Regions from separate parts of the Paracoccus sp. TOH genome, predicted to be linked through region 1. Evidence: riboswitches for the same ligand, from Rfam matches in the RefSeq annotation. Region 1 holds a riboswitch; each other region holds the start of a gene.

Region 1 (3,451 bases):
CGCGCCGCCAGCCACAGCGTATGGATCGCCATGGCGGTGGATTGCTGCAGCGTCCGGGCCATGGTGGCGCGGCCCAGATGGTGGCCTTCGGCCGGGTCGATCTCGGTCAGGACCGCCAGCCAGACCGGGGCGCGGTCCAGCCCCGCCAGCTTCAGCGCGTCATATTCCTGCCGCTGCGGGCCCTGGTAGCGGGTGGCGGCCTCGGCATTGCAGCGCAGGAAATCGGCGCGGATCGCGGCGCGCAGGCCGGGGCTTTCGACCCGGATCACCCGCCATGGCCGGGAATTGCCGACCGAGGGCGCCAGTTCCATCGCCGCGCGCAGCGCGTCCAGCAGCGGCTCGGGAATCGGATCCTTGCGGAAATGCCGCACGTCGCGGCGCCAGCGCAGGATGCGGTCCAGGGCGGCACGGTCCTCGGCGCCGAACTCCATCACGGTACCGCGCAGATGGCGCTGTCGGGCAGGCCCTCGGCCCCGGCGCGGATGGCGACCGGGCGGTCGGGCACGGTCAGCTCGACGGCGAGCGGCCGGCCAGAGACGGTCAGCGGCCGGTGGTTGTTGGCGTTCAACTCGACCCGCAGCCGGTCGCCGGGCTCCAGCGCGTCGAGATGCCGGGCCGGGCCGTAGAGCCGGGCGATCTTGGTGCCGTTCAGGTAAAGATGCGCGTGCCCCTCGCCCGTCCGGTGGGTCAGGCCGGCATGGTCGGGGGCGAAGCAGAAGCCCTGCAGCTGCAGGAACAGGTTCCAGCCCGAGACGCTGTCGGGTTCCAGCCGGGCCGAGGCGGTGGCGCTGCCGGCGGGCAGGTCGATCGGGGCGCCGTGGTCATGCGTCTTGGCCCCGGCGGCCGCCGCGCCATGGCCGCTTGCGCCATGGTCGTGGCCGTCCAGGGTAATGCCGTTGGCCGCGGCGACGACGAAACCCAGCCCGCCGCCGAAGATCAGGCCGATCAGCAGCATCGGGATCGAACGATCCATGTCTGGCCCCCGGTTCATGGAAGGGCCGGGCACGGTCTGTGCCCGGCCGGAGGAATTTTCCGACCGGATCAGGCGGGCTGCGGAACAGCCGCCCGCTGACCCTCGCGCTGCCAGAACCAGCCGGCCAGCAGGCCGAGCAGCGCCCAGGCCATGGCCCCGGCCCCCAGCGCCCGGCCGGCGAACTCGGCCGAAAGCTCGGGCGGGACCGGGCCGGCATAGCTGCCGGGCTGCGGCGCGCCGATCAGATGCGGGGCCAGGATCAGCACCACGGCGACAGCCCAGGCTGCCCAGCCCTTGCCAAAGGCGACCAGCCACAGCGCCAGCCCGGTGGCGATGGCGGTGCCCAGCCACCAGATGGCGCGAAGCTGCACCTCGGCGGCGGCGACGCCCGGCACCTCGGGCGCAAGGCCGAAGGCGGGGGCGAGCTGCATGGTCAGGTAGCCGGCAAGGCCCCAGAGCAGGCCCTGCCGCGCGGTGACCGCATTGCCCTGCGATTCGGAAACCGCCATCAGCGCCACCAGCATCAGCCCGTAACCGGCATAGACCAGCATGGTGAACAGCACCGAGAGCCCGTTGCGGGTCCATTCGAAGGCGCCGAGATCCTGGTGCGCGCTGACGGGTTCGGCGCCGAAATGCGCCAGCTGCCCGGATTCGTAAAGCTCGGCATGCAGCAGCACCGGCTGCACGAACCAAAGCTGCAACAGGGCGGCAATCAGCCCCGTTGCAGCGCCAGCGATCAATCCGCTGGTCAGGATGCGCGAGAACATGTCAGTGGCAGGGGAAGCCGGTGGCGTGACGCACGTCATGGGCGGCGTCATGCAGGGTCTCGGCCTGCACCAGCCCGGCCATGAAGATCAGCCCGAAGCCGATGGCGAAGGTGGCGATGGCGGGAAACAGCACCGAGGCGCGGCTGGCGCCGGCGGCGGCGGTTGCGGATCTTGCGGTCATCCTTGACCCTTTCCTTTGGTCGTCCAACCCGACGACGTTGCGGTTCCATGCATCGGCAGGTCTCCTGGCTTGCGGGTCAAGGCCGACGCCCGCCTTCCCGGCCGGATGGCCAGTGGCATGATGGACGTCCGCTCTCCGCTCACAGTCGCGGGGGCGGCTGCGGATTTGGCCCCGGATGTCCAGGACCGCACCGCATTCCCTTTTGGCCCCCGAAGGGGCACCGATACGGCCATATGCTAGCCGCGATGCGGCATGTCCGGCAAGCGGAATCGCGGCGCGGCGCTATCGCATGGGTATTTGGCCAACGCAGAAGATGCCGGGGGCAGGGGAGGGGGCGTCCCGGTCGCGGCCCGTGATCACGGGCCCGGCGGCCAGTCCAGGTCGACCCAGACCAGCCGGTGCGCGGATGCCGTCAGCGCGGCTTGGGCCAGCGGACCCTCGGCGGGCCAGACCACGCCCGCGCCCAGCAGCTTCAGGCCCCGGGAGGGCAGGACGTAATCGACGCGCAGATTGCCCGGCGGCCTGTCGTCCGGCCAGTCGCCACTATCCAGCCCCGGATCGCCCTTGTGGCCGTCATTCACCCCGCCCTTCGCCGCCGCGCCGCCGGGGCTGCGGGGCAGGGGGTCGGCGACCTGCGCCATGAGCCGGGCCAGCGCCTGCGGTCGCCCCTCGCTGTCCTCGGGGTCGAGGTTCAGGTTCCCGGCCAGCACGAAGGGCGCTTCGGGCAGGTGGTGCAGCCAGAAGGCCAGCTCGTCATGGTTGCGGCGGCCGTTCAGATCCTCGGGCCCGTCGAAGACCGGCGGCGTCGCGGACATGGCAAGCAGGTGCAGCGGCCGGTCCGCCACCGTGATCACCGCGTCCCAATGCGCGGTCGAGGACAGGCGGCGGATCGCCGCCACCGCCTCGGGCAGCGGCGGCATCAGATTGCCGGGCAGGTCGCGCCACAGAAATTCCGTGTAATCGGTCACCGGCCCGATGGGATGGCGCGACAGGATCGCCATGCCGCCCTGTCCGGTGAACGCACCGAAACCCTGCGCATCGTCGGCCGTGCCCAGCCGACCGTCGGCGTTCAGGTCCAGCCCGGTCGCCATGCCGGAATTCGGCCGCGCCGCGAAACGGTGCGGATAGTCCAGCCCCGCCTGCGCCAGCAGCGCGGCAAAGGCGTCCAGCGCCTCGCCGTCGAAATCCCAGTCGAAATCCGTCAGCAGCAGGATGTCGGGCCGGGTCTCGGCGATGACCCGGGTCACCGCCGCGACCTGCGCATCCCGGCGGCCGAGGTCGCGCAACAGAAGCCCCGGCCCGTCGCGCGACAGGTCGGGGCTGTAGGTGGCGATCCGCAAGGGGTCCGCCTGTGCGTGAACGCCAAGGGCGGCGATCAGCGCCGCCCCGGCCAGCGCCCTTATACCCAAGGGCGGCTCTGGGCCATCTGGGTCTCGAACGTGTCGATGGCGCCGGCCTTCTCCATGGTCAGGCCGATATCGTCCAGCCCGTTCAGCAGGCAGTGGCGGCGGAACGGGTCCAGCTCGAAGG
Region 2 (3,451 bases), on a different replicon from region 1:
GAGGAGCTGGCCGACCTGGCCGCCGAGGTGATCCGCAGCCACCCGGCCGAATCCCTGGGCTATGGCCCGATCCCCGGCCTGCCGGCCCTGCGCGAGCTGATCGCGGCGCGGTGTTCGACCCCCGACCTGCGGCTGACCCGCGACAACGTGCTGATCACCACCGGCGGGATGCAGGCGCTGGAGCTGGTGGGAAAGGTGCTGCTGCAGCCCGGCGGCACGGTCGCCGCGCAGAGCCCGGCCTATCTGGGGGCGCTGGACGCCTGGCGGCCGCATGCGCCGCGCTATCGCCCGATGCGGATCGAGCGCAACGACCACGACCCGCGCGCCGCGATGCAGGGCGCGCAGTTCGCCTATACCGTGCCGAATTTCTCGAATCCCAGCGGCCGGCTGGTCTCGCTGCCCGAGCGGCAGGCGCTGGTCGCCGCCGCCCATGAAACCGGCACCTGGCTGATCGAGGACGACCCTTATGGCGTGCTTTATTACGAGGGCGCGCCACTGCCCCGGCTGCTCGACCTCTCGGCGGCCGGCCATCCCGGGCCCTATGCCGGGCCGGTGGTCTACATGGGCTCGCTGTCCAAGGAACTGACCCCCGGCCTGCGCATCGGCTGGGTGGTCGCGGCGCCCGCGATGATCGCGGCGCTGGCCACCGCCAAGCAGGGCTCGGACATGTGCACAAGCGGGCTGTCGCAGATGCTGGCGCTGCGGGCGCTGGAAGGCGGCATGACCGAGCGGATCCGGCCCGCGATCCTGTCGCTTTACCGCGCGCGCCGCGACGCGCTTTGCGCGGCGATGCGCGAACATCTGGCGGGCGATCTGGACTGGCAGGTGCCGTCGGGCGGCATGTTCGTCTGGGCCACGGCCCGCGACCCGCGGCTGGATACCGACCGGCTGCTGCAGGCGGGGCTGGCGCATGGCGTCTGCATCTCGCCCTCGAGCGTCTTCGACCCCCAGGGCCAGGACCGCCGCTCGCTGCGGATCAACTTCACCCTCAACCCGCCCGAGGCGCTGGAGGAAGGCTGCCGCCGGCTGGCCCGGGCGATCCGCGCCACGCTGGCAGCGGCGGAATGACGCAGCCGCCGGCGGGCCGTCGCCGGGGCGGCGGGTCCGGGCGGGAAAAGCTGCGGCCAGATCGGTATTTTCCGGGGCACGGGGCCTTTGCCGCGCCCCGGCCGGCCCCCGGCCGGCAACCGGCAGCGGCACGGCGCGCTTGACAGGACGGGCTGCGCTGCGGCAATGCGGGGCCGCTACGGTTTCCGGCGCTGCCGGATGAAAAGGGAACATCGGTGCGCCTTGGGCCGCGACGCGGACCGGGCAAGGCCGGGGCTGCCCCCGCAACTGTATGCGGTGAGCGAAGGCCGCAGGCGCCACTGGGGGCATCCCGGGAAGGCCGGCCCGAGCAATGATCCGCAAGCCAGGAGACCTGCCGCAGCGATCACCCATTCCCGGCGCGGGGCGCGCCCGGAAAGCGGCCGTTCCGCAGAGGTGACAGTCTCCGTGCTGCGGCCGGGCTGCCCTTGGCCTTTCCGCAGGACAGTTCTGCAAATCGCGGGCCAAGCCCCGCGCTGGAAAGGCTTTGGAATGTTCAGAACCCGGGTTTCCCTGCTTGCCGCCACCGCCCTGCTCCTGCCCGCCGCCGCCCTGGGCCAGGACGCGCAGCAGCCGGTGATGCTGGATACGGTCGTGCTGTCCGGCGGCCTGTCGCCGGTCGTGGAAAGCGCCTATGGCCGCGCCCACAGCATCCTGACCGCCGAGGATCTGCAGGCGCGCGGTTTCGTCACCGTCCAGGACGCGCTGCGCGACCTGCCCGGCCTGGCCGTCACCTCGACCGGCGAGACGCTGACCAAGGTCCGCATCCGCGGCGGGGAATCCAACCATGTGCTGGTGCTGATCGACGGGGTCGAGGCCAATGCCCCCGGCAGCGGCGACTATGTGTTCAGCGGCCTGCTGACCGAGGATATCGAGCGCATCGAGGTGCTGCGCGGCCCGCAATCGACGATCTACGGCGCCAATGCCGCCGCCGGGGTGATCTCGATCACCACCCGCCGCGCCGCCGCCCCGGGACTCAGCTATGGCGGCGGGGTCGAGATCGGTGGCCAGGCCACCCGCGCCGCCAGCGCCTATGTCCGCGCCATGGGCGAGCGCGGCCAGATCAGCTTCTCGGCCGCGACGCGCCATACCGATGGCGAGGACGCCTCGCGCACGCCGGGCGGCGATACCGAGTTCAACGATCGCGAGACCCTGACCCTCAGCGGTTCCTATACCATCAGCGAGGCGGTGACCGCCGGCTTCACCCTGCGGCGCAGCTGGCAGGAATACGGCTATGACGCATCCCGGTTCGATCTGGTCGATTCTCCCGACGACTACGTGATCGACACGCCGCACACCGCGGACCGGAATGAAACCTACGGCTCGCTCTGGCTCGAGGCCGAGGCACTGGCTGGCCGGTTGCTGAACCGATTCTTCATCGGGGGGATGAACCAGACCACCGATCATTTCGACGCCGGCGTGCCCGATTATGACGATGCCTCGCGGCTGCGGGATTTCCGATATACCGCTACCTGGGCGCTGGACGGCGGCCATGCCCGCGACGCCGCGCAGAAGCTGAACCTGGCCCTGCAGAAGAAGCGCGAAAGCTACGAAAGTTTCTTTGCACCCGGCGGCCGGTTTGAACGCGACACCAAATCGGTCGCGTTGGAATATCAGGGGCAGTTCGACAACGGCATCGGCGTCCAGGCCGGGCTGCGGCGGGATTTCAACGAGGATTTCCGCGACGCGACCACCTGGAACATCGCCGGCGCCTGGCAACTGCCCGGGCGCGACCTGCGCCTGCGCGCCGCGGCCGGAGAGGCCACCGTCAATCCCGACATGTTCCAGCTTTACGGCTATACGCCCGGCACCTATCACGGCAACCCGGACCTGACCCCCGAAACCAGCCGCAGCTATGAAATCGGCGCCGATCTGGACTTCGCCGCCGGCCGCGGCCAGCTCGGCGCGACCCTGTTCACCAGCAAGGTCGAGGACATGATCGCCGGGGCCGGCGAAACCTCGGTGAACGTCGCCGGCACCAGCACCCGCAAGGGTTTCGAGATCGATCTGGAATACGAAGCGGCGGACTGGCTGCGGCTGGGCGCAACCTATACCTATACCGATGCCCGCACCGAGAACGACACGCCCATCACCCGCCAGCCGCGCCACCGGCTGGGGCTGCGCGCCACGGGCGATTTCGCGCAGGGTCGCGGCACGGTCACGGCCGATCTGCGCTATGTCGCCGGCAATTACGACGAGGAATGGTTCAACACCGCCTGGCCCGACCTTCCGGCCACCACCGAACTGCCCGATTACGTGACCGTGAACCTGGCCGCCGGCTATGACCTGACCGGGAATGTCCGGCTGACCGGCCGCGTCGTGAACCTGTTCGACGAGGATTATTCCGAAGCCTGGGGCTATTACG
Region 3 (3,451 bases), on a different replicon from region 1:
GTATATGTGTCGAAGAACGAGCCGTCGGCATAGTTCGACTTCTCGAAATCTTTGAAGGTCCGGCCCTTTTCCTGCGCCAGCAGGTTCGAGGCCCGGATGGCGTGATAGGCGACGGCGGCGAAATAAACGCTGGTGAACTCGACACCCTCGGGGCTGCCGTAATGAATGCGCTCGCGGGCAAGGAAGCCGTGCAGGTTCATCTGGCCAAGACCGACGGCATGCGCCTCGTCATTGCCGCGGCGGATCGAGGGGACCGAGTCGATCGAGGACATTTCCGACACCGCGGTCAGCGCCCGGATCGCCGCCTCGACCGTGGCGCCGAAATCCGGCCCGTCCATGGTCGCGGCGATGTTCAGCGAGCCGAGATTGCACGAAATATCAGTGCCCAAGTGGGCATAGCTCAGATCCTCGTTGAACGCGCTCGCCTCGTTCACCTGCAGGATCTCGCTGCACAGGTTCGACATGCTGATGCGGCCATGCACGGGATTGGCGCGGTTCACCGTGTCCTCGAACATGATATAGGGATAGCCGCTTTCGAACTGGATCTCGGCGATGGTCTGGAAGAACTCTCGCGCGTTGATCTTCTTCTTCCTGATGCGTTTGTCGTCGACCATCTCGGCATATTTCTCGGTGACCGAAATTTCCGAGAAGGGCATGCCATAGACCCGCTCGACGTCGTGGGGCGAAAACAGGTACATGTCGGCGTTCTTCTTGGCCAGTTCGAAGGTCACGTCGGGGATCACCACGCCCAGGCTCAGCGTCTTGATGCGGATCTTCTCGTCGGCATTCTCGCGCTTGGTGTCCAGGAAGCGCAGGATGTCGGGGTGATGCGCGTTCAGATAGACGGCGCCGGCGCCCTGCCGCGCGCCCAGCTGGTTGGCATAGCTGAACGAATCCTCTAGGAGCTTCATCACCGGGATGACGCCCGAGGACTGGTTCTCGATGCCCTTGATCGGCGCCCCGGCCTCGCGCAGGTTGGTCAGCATCAGCGCCACGCCGCCGCCGCGTTTCGACAGCTGCAGCGCCGAGTTGATCGAGCGGCCGATACTCTCCATGTTGTCTTCAAGCCGCAGCAGGAAGCACGAGATCAGCTCGCCGCGCGATTTCTTGCCGGCATTGAGGAACGTGGGCGTCGCCGGCTGGAAACGGCCGGAGAGCATTTCATCCATGAACCGCATGGCGAGGCCCTCGTCGCCGCGCGCCAGTGTCAGGGCGACCATGACCACGCGGTCCTCGTAGCGTTCCAGGTAGCGCTGGCCGTCGCGGGTCTTCAGCGTGTAGCTGGTGTAATATTTGAACGCGCCCAGGAAGGTCGGGAAACGGAACTTCTTCTGATAGGCGGCATCCCAGATCGCGCGCTGAAAGTTCTTGGAATACTGGTCCAGCACCTCGGGCTCGTAATAGCCCTCGTCGACCAGATAGCGCAGCTTCTCGTCGAGGTTGTGGAAGAAGACGGTGTTCTGATTGACGTGCTGCAGGAAATACTGCCGCGCGGCCTTGCGGTCGGCGTCGAAGCGGATCTTCCCCTCGCCGTCGTAAAGGTTCAGCATCGCGTTCAGCGCGTGATAGTCCAGCTCGGCCTTTACGCCATCGTCAAGCATTCCGTCCCCCAGAATTCATGCAGCCCCGCCCGAACGCGGGAAATGTCCAGATCAGTCCCCGCCAGCTCGAATCGATACAGCACGGGAACGTTGCACTTGTCAGAAATCACCCGACCGGCCAAGGCATAGGTGGCGCCGAAATTCCGGTTGCCGGCGGCGATGACGCCGCGCAGCAACCCCCGGCTGCCCGGGTCGTTGAGAAAGCGGATCACCTGTTTCGGCACCGCGCCCCGACCCGTACCGTCGGCATAGGTCGGGCAGATCAGCACATAGGGCAGGACGGGCGCCGGCATCGCGTCGCGGGGCGAGAGCGGGATGCGCCCGGCCGACCAGCCGAGCCGCGCCACGAAACGCGCCGTGTTCCCCGAGGCCGAGGAATAATAGACCAGCCTGACCCCGGACCCGTCCACGGTCCTTACGACAGCCGGCCGATCATGTCGGGGCGGAAACCGGCCCAATGCGCCTCGCCGGCGACGACGACCGGCGCCTGACGATAACCCAGCGAAGTGACCAGTTCCATCGCCGCGTCATCCTCGGTCAGGTCGACCAGGTGATAATCCAGGCCGCGCGCGTCCAGGGCGCGGGTGGTGGCGGTGCATTGCACGCAGGCGGGCTTGGAATAAACGGTGATGGTCATGCCTCTGCTCCTTCATGGTCGCGGCAAAGGCAGGCCGCGGCCGAAGGCAGCGCCCCTCCGAACCGGTCCGGCCCGCGCCCGCCGCGCGGTTTCGTCCTGTCGCGTCATGGCAGGTCTTCTGACTCGCAGGTCTCGGCTCGGCTGGCCTTCCCGGTTGCCCAGTGGTGCTCCAACGTCGCTCTCCGCTTACAGCTGCGGGGGCAGTGCCGGATTCGCACCGGCTTCCCTCTTCGTCCCCGGATCGCTCCGGGTTGACCATGACCCCGCCAATAAGCCATGGCCGGAACGGCCGGTCAATCCATATCTAGTGGGAAAGGCGAAGTATCCCCAAATATCTGGTAGAGACCGGATTCCCGGCCTGGGGTTTCGGCGGCAAGAAACGGGGCTCCGGGCGGAGATTGTCCCGCCGGATTCCGGGCCGATCGCCGGCAGGGACGACCTATGCCGCTGCAAGACAAGACCATCATCGACGCCGGAGCCTCCAGCGCGTCAGGGCCGCGGCTGGGCCTTGCTGCCCGGCGCGAGAAACGGTTGCGGGATCGCGTCGCGCGGATCGTGGCGGCGGGCGGCGCGGCCGGGATGCTGGCCGGCGCGGGCACCGCGCCAGGCATGCCCGGGCGCTGGTCCGGGCTGGCGGATCACGCCAGCTTTGTGGCCGGCAGCGCCATGCTGGCGGATGGCGGCGGCAATTCGATCTGCAAGACCTAGCCCCGGAAGCTGCGCCACAGGCTGATCGCCGCATCCGACAGGTCGCCCAGCCGCGCCAGAAGATGCTCGCGCTCCAGTGCCGGCGCGGTGCCGGCGCGGTCCAGCCGCTGCAGCAGCCGCATGATGCGGCGGCGATGGGTGCCGGTCATCGTCTGCACCGGATCGGCGACCAGCCCGGCAAAGGTGGTCAGGACCGAGGCGAGCATGGCCAGAACCACGCCGGTCAGCACCACCTCGACGGTGGACAGCTCGCGCGGGAAGGCGCCATACCACATGCGCCCGGCCCAGCTTCCCAGCGCGAAATCCTCGACCGCCTGCGTCTGCGCCCGCAGCTGCGCGATCGGCCCGGCCAGCGAGATCACCCCGGGCGTGGCGCGGTGGAACAGCAGAAGCCCCGAAAGCAGAACCAGCAGTGAGGTGGTGATCTCGGAGACCGCGTTGCGGGTCTCGGCATAGTCCGAGACGGCGCGGGCCACGGTCTCGGGCGGCGCCCTGGGGGCCAGGT
Region 4 (3,451 bases), on a different replicon from region 1:
GTGCGAAAGCCAGCAGCGCGCCGATGAAGGCGCCGGTCGAAAGCCCCAGCGTCCCGCCGCCGACCCCCAGGATCGCCACCGCCACCGCGCCGGTGGAGGCCCCGGCCGAGACGCCCAGCAGGTAGGGATCGGCAAGGGCGTTGCGGATCAGCGCCTGCAGCACCACGCCCGACAGCGCCAGCCCCGCCCCGCAGGCGGCGGCGACCAGGATGCGCGGTATCCGGTAGTTCCAGACGATGGCCGCGTCGATGGGATCGACCGGAAACCCGGCCCCCCCGAGCTTGTTGGCAAGCTCCGCCGTCACCGTCGCAACCGGCAGCGGCGTCTCGCCGATGACGACCCCGGCCAGGATCGCCGCCAGCAGCAGGCCCAGCCCGAAGGCCCCGCGCCAGACGAGAAGCCAGAGGTGGGGCCGGACCCGAAGCCGGCCGGCAAGGGTCGCCGTCTCGGTCATCGCAGCCCAAGCACCGGCAGCGCCGCGGCCAGCGTCTCGAGCGCGGCGATGTTGCGGATCGAGGGATCCATCGCATGGGCGTCCAGGATCACGATCCTGTCGTTTTCGACCGCATCCATCTGGCGGGTGACCGGATCGGATTTCAGGAAGGCGATCTTCTTCTCGTGATCGTCGGCCTCGTACCGGCGACGGTCCATCCGGGCGATGACGATGATCGACGGGTTGGCCCGCGCGATGGTCTCCCAGCTGATGGCCGGCCATTCCTCGTCGCTTTCGACGATGTTTCTCAGCCCCAGCTTCGCCATCAGGTAGCCGGGCGGTCCCTTGCGCCCGGCGACATAAGGATCGACATCCATTTCCGCCGAGGAGAACCAGAATACCGCCGAGGCGTCCTGCAGGTTCAGCGCCTTCGCCTTGTCGCTGGCCGCCGCCTCGCGCGCCTGCAGCTGCGCCACCAGCGCCTCGGCCCGCTCGGGCACGTCGAAGATGCGGCCCAGCTCGTTGACGCCGGCATAGACCGACTGCATCTCGAACATGGTCGAGCGGGTGCCGTCAGAGCCGCTGGCATTGTCCTTGTGCCAGCAGTCGGCGGGCAGGACATAGGTCGGGATGCCGACATCGGCGAATTGTTCGCGCGTGGCGACGATGCCCTGCGGGCCGACATGCCATTCGTATTGCGCGGCGACGAGGCCGGGCTTCCTCGCCACCACCGATTCGAAGCTCGGGTCGTTGTCGGCCAGCCGCTCGATCCCGGCATTCGTGTCGCGAAATTCGGGCAGGACTTCGGTGAACCAGACCGAGGTGGCGGTCACCTTCTCGGCCAGTCCCAGCGAATACAGGATCTCGGTCGCGGCCTGACCCAGGGTGACGGCGCTGTCGGGCGCCTGGTCGAAGGTCAGATCGACCCCGCAATTCTGCAGCTTCAGCGGGTATTGCGCCCCGGCTGTGACGGGCGGCGCGAAGCCGGTCGCGCAAAGCAGCGCGGCGGTCAGGAAGCGGACGAACATGGCATGTCTCCGATGATGACGGCAGCCGAAGACAGGAGGGGAGAGCGCGGCCCAAGACCGGCCGGCGCCCCGCCCCGAAGGCGGTCGCGGCGGCTGGCTGGAACCGGTGCGGCAAGGCACCTCGGGGCAAAATTCATCCGGCACCTCCCCGGGCACCCCGCCCGGGCTGGGTTGAGATTGACGTCGGCAGGTCTCCTGACTGGCGGGTCATCGGGGCGTCGCGGCCTTCCCATGGCGGTTGCCACAGTGGCGTCGTCGCGAAATCCCTTGCCGCCTACAGTTGCGGGGGCAGTTCCGGTTCGCCGGACAGGTCCGGCGGCGGATTCCCTTTCAATTCCTTGCGGAAACCGACGATGTCGGACTAGCCCGCCCGCCGGCCGATGGCAAGCCGTATCGTCCGCCGAACCGCCGTGCGGCTTCCCGCCCGCCGCTCATGCTGCAGCGCAGAACGCATGGCGGGTTTGCCACGGGCATGGCTACTGCCGCCGGCTGTCGCGGCCTATATCCGTCCTGTCCGAAACAGGCCCGCTGAACGGGCAAGATGAAAAAGGTGCCAAGATGTCCGCTGTCGAAATGAGCCATAACCCCGCTGCCGGTGGCTTGGGCCGCATCGTTGCGCGTGTGACCGCCACGGTTGCCGGCTGGAACAACGCCCGCATCACCCGCCGCGAGCTGAACCTGCTGACCGATCGCGAGCTTGACGATATCGGCCTGACCCGCGGCGATATCGAGCGGATTGCCCGCCGCGCCTGAGGCGTAGCCGGCGATGAACGGACCCCGCGGCGATGCCTCGGGGTTTTTTCATGTCCGCCGGCCCGGCCCGGGCGCAGATCGCCCGCCGGCGGGCGATTGGGCTTGCCCGGCCGCCGCCCTTGCCTGATGCTGGCGGCATGACCGCGGCCCGTTCCCATTCCTTTCGCGACGACCCGCTGGTGCCGGGCTTCGACGATTCCGCACCGCTGGCCGTGATGGATGCGGAATGCGCGCTTTGCAGTTGGGGGGCGCGGATGATCCATCGTATGGACCGCTCGGGAGACGTGCGGATATGTCCGGTCCAGACGCCGCTCGGGGCGGCGCTGCTGCGGCATTACGGGCTGGATGCGGAAGATCCCCCGAGCTGGCTGTTCATCGAGGATGGCATCGCCCATTCCGATTGCGACGCGCTGATCCATGCCGGGCGGCGGCTGGGCGGAGCCGGCCGGCTGGCCGCGCCGCTGCGCCTGCTGCCGCGCGGGCTGCGCAACTGGCTTTACCGGCGCGTCGCGCGCAACCGTTACCGGCTGTTCGGCAGGTCGGACATGTGCGCCCTGCCCGATCCGGCCTTCCAGCGGCGACTGCTTCGCTGACGGTCTCCGCCCCGGAGGAGCAAGGAGGGCCGGGAGCCGGCCGTCATTCGCCGCGCCGGGCCTTGCCCGGTGCCGCATCTATTTCCTCGGCCACCAGTTGCTGCAGCGTCCAGATGTAATCGTCATGGATGCCGTGTTCCGCCAGACCCCGGACCGTGCGCAGCAGGTATTCCGCGCCGGACCCGGCCGCCCCGGCCGCACGGGCCAGCCGCCGGGCCTGTTCCTCGACGGTCAGTTCGGCAAGCTGCGTGCCGACCGGATCGGCATAGAAGGTCAGGGCCGGTTCGCGCCCGCGTTCGGTCTCGACCTCGATCCAGCAGGCATTGGCCGCGAGTTCATGGGCGACCAGCTCGCGCCGCAGGATGGCGCGCAGCGATTGCGTCTCGGTTCCCGGGGCGATGTCCAGCACCAACCCGTCGCAGCAGCCGCCCGAGGCAAGGGCGAGCATCAGCCCCGGCCGGTCCGGGGTGCCGCGGAAATGTTCGAGCGAGATCGAGAAGCTGCGATGCCAGCCAAGCGCGGTGGCGCGGCGGCGGGCGCCGACGGCAAAGCCGGGGTTCCAGATCAGCGAGCCATAGGCGAAGACTGGGATCGGCCGCGGCCGCCCGCGCGTCAGCCGGTCGGCCAGAAGGTCCAGATCGTCA

Evidence for each region. Region 1 has a riboswitch for cobalamin ahead of NBE95_RS05295 (CbtB domain-containing protein). Riboswitches for the same ligand answer to the same signal wherever they lie in the genome.
Region 2: linked by a shared signal. The riboswitch ahead of NBE95_RS11500 (TonB-dependent receptor) and the one ahead of NBE95_RS05295 (CbtB domain-containing protein) in region 1 are both predicted to bind cobalamin.
Region 3: linked by a shared signal. The riboswitch ahead of nrdH (glutaredoxin-like protein NrdH) and the one ahead of NBE95_RS05295 (CbtB domain-containing protein) in region 1 are both predicted to bind cobalamin.
Region 4: linked by a shared signal. The riboswitch ahead of NBE95_RS18065 (ABC transporter substrate-binding protein) and the one ahead of NBE95_RS05295 (CbtB domain-containing protein) in region 1 are both predicted to bind cobalamin.

The regions. Positions count from the first base shown of each region.
Region 1 covers NZ_CP098360.1:1,072,054-1,075,504, forward strand. Annotated here, with positions in the region: gene bluB (5,6-dimethylbenzimidazole synthase) at 1-431, opposite strand, end outside; gene NBE95_RS05285 (hypothetical protein) at 431-973, opposite strand; gene NBE95_RS05290 (CbtA family protein) at 1,042-1,740, opposite strand; gene NBE95_RS05295 (CbtB domain-containing protein) at 1,742-1,921, opposite strand; cobalamin riboswitch at 1,958-2,161, opposite strand; gene NBE95_RS05300 (endonuclease/exonuclease/phosphatase family protein) at 2,278-3,330, opposite strand; gene leuD (3-isopropylmalate dehydratase small subunit) at 3,321-3,451, opposite strand, start outside.
Region 2 covers NZ_CP098361.1:182,347-185,797, forward strand. Annotated here, with positions in the region: gene NBE95_RS11495 (PLP-dependent aminotransferase family protein) at 1-1,068, shown strand, start outside; cobalamin riboswitch at 1,231-1,443, shown strand; gene NBE95_RS11500 (TonB-dependent receptor) at 1,579-3,451, shown strand, end outside.
Region 3 covers NZ_CP098362.1:625,393-628,843, reverse strand. Annotated here, with positions in the region: gene nrdE (class 1b ribonucleoside-diphosphate reductase subunit alpha) at 1-1,601, opposite strand, end outside; gene nrdI (class Ib ribonucleoside-diphosphate reductase assembly flavoprotein NrdI) at 1,583-1,990, opposite strand; gene nrdH (glutaredoxin-like protein NrdH) at 2,017-2,238, opposite strand; cobalamin riboswitch at 2,329-2,513, opposite strand; gene NBE95_RS20070 (hypothetical protein) at 2,680-2,946, shown strand; gene NBE95_RS20065 (DUF6635 family protein) at 2,943-3,451, opposite strand, start outside.
Region 4 covers NZ_CP098362.1:199,323-202,773, reverse strand. Annotated here, with positions in the region: gene NBE95_RS18070 (iron ABC transporter permease) at 1-454, opposite strand, end outside; gene NBE95_RS18065 (ABC transporter substrate-binding protein) at 451-1,461, opposite strand; cobalamin riboswitch at 1,629-1,828, opposite strand; gene NBE95_RS18060 (DUF1127 domain-containing protein) at 2,020-2,214, shown strand; gene NBE95_RS18055 (DCC1-like thiol-disulfide oxidoreductase family protein) at 2,352-2,807, shown strand; gene NBE95_RS18050 (gamma-glutamylcyclotransferase) at 2,851-3,451, opposite strand, start outside.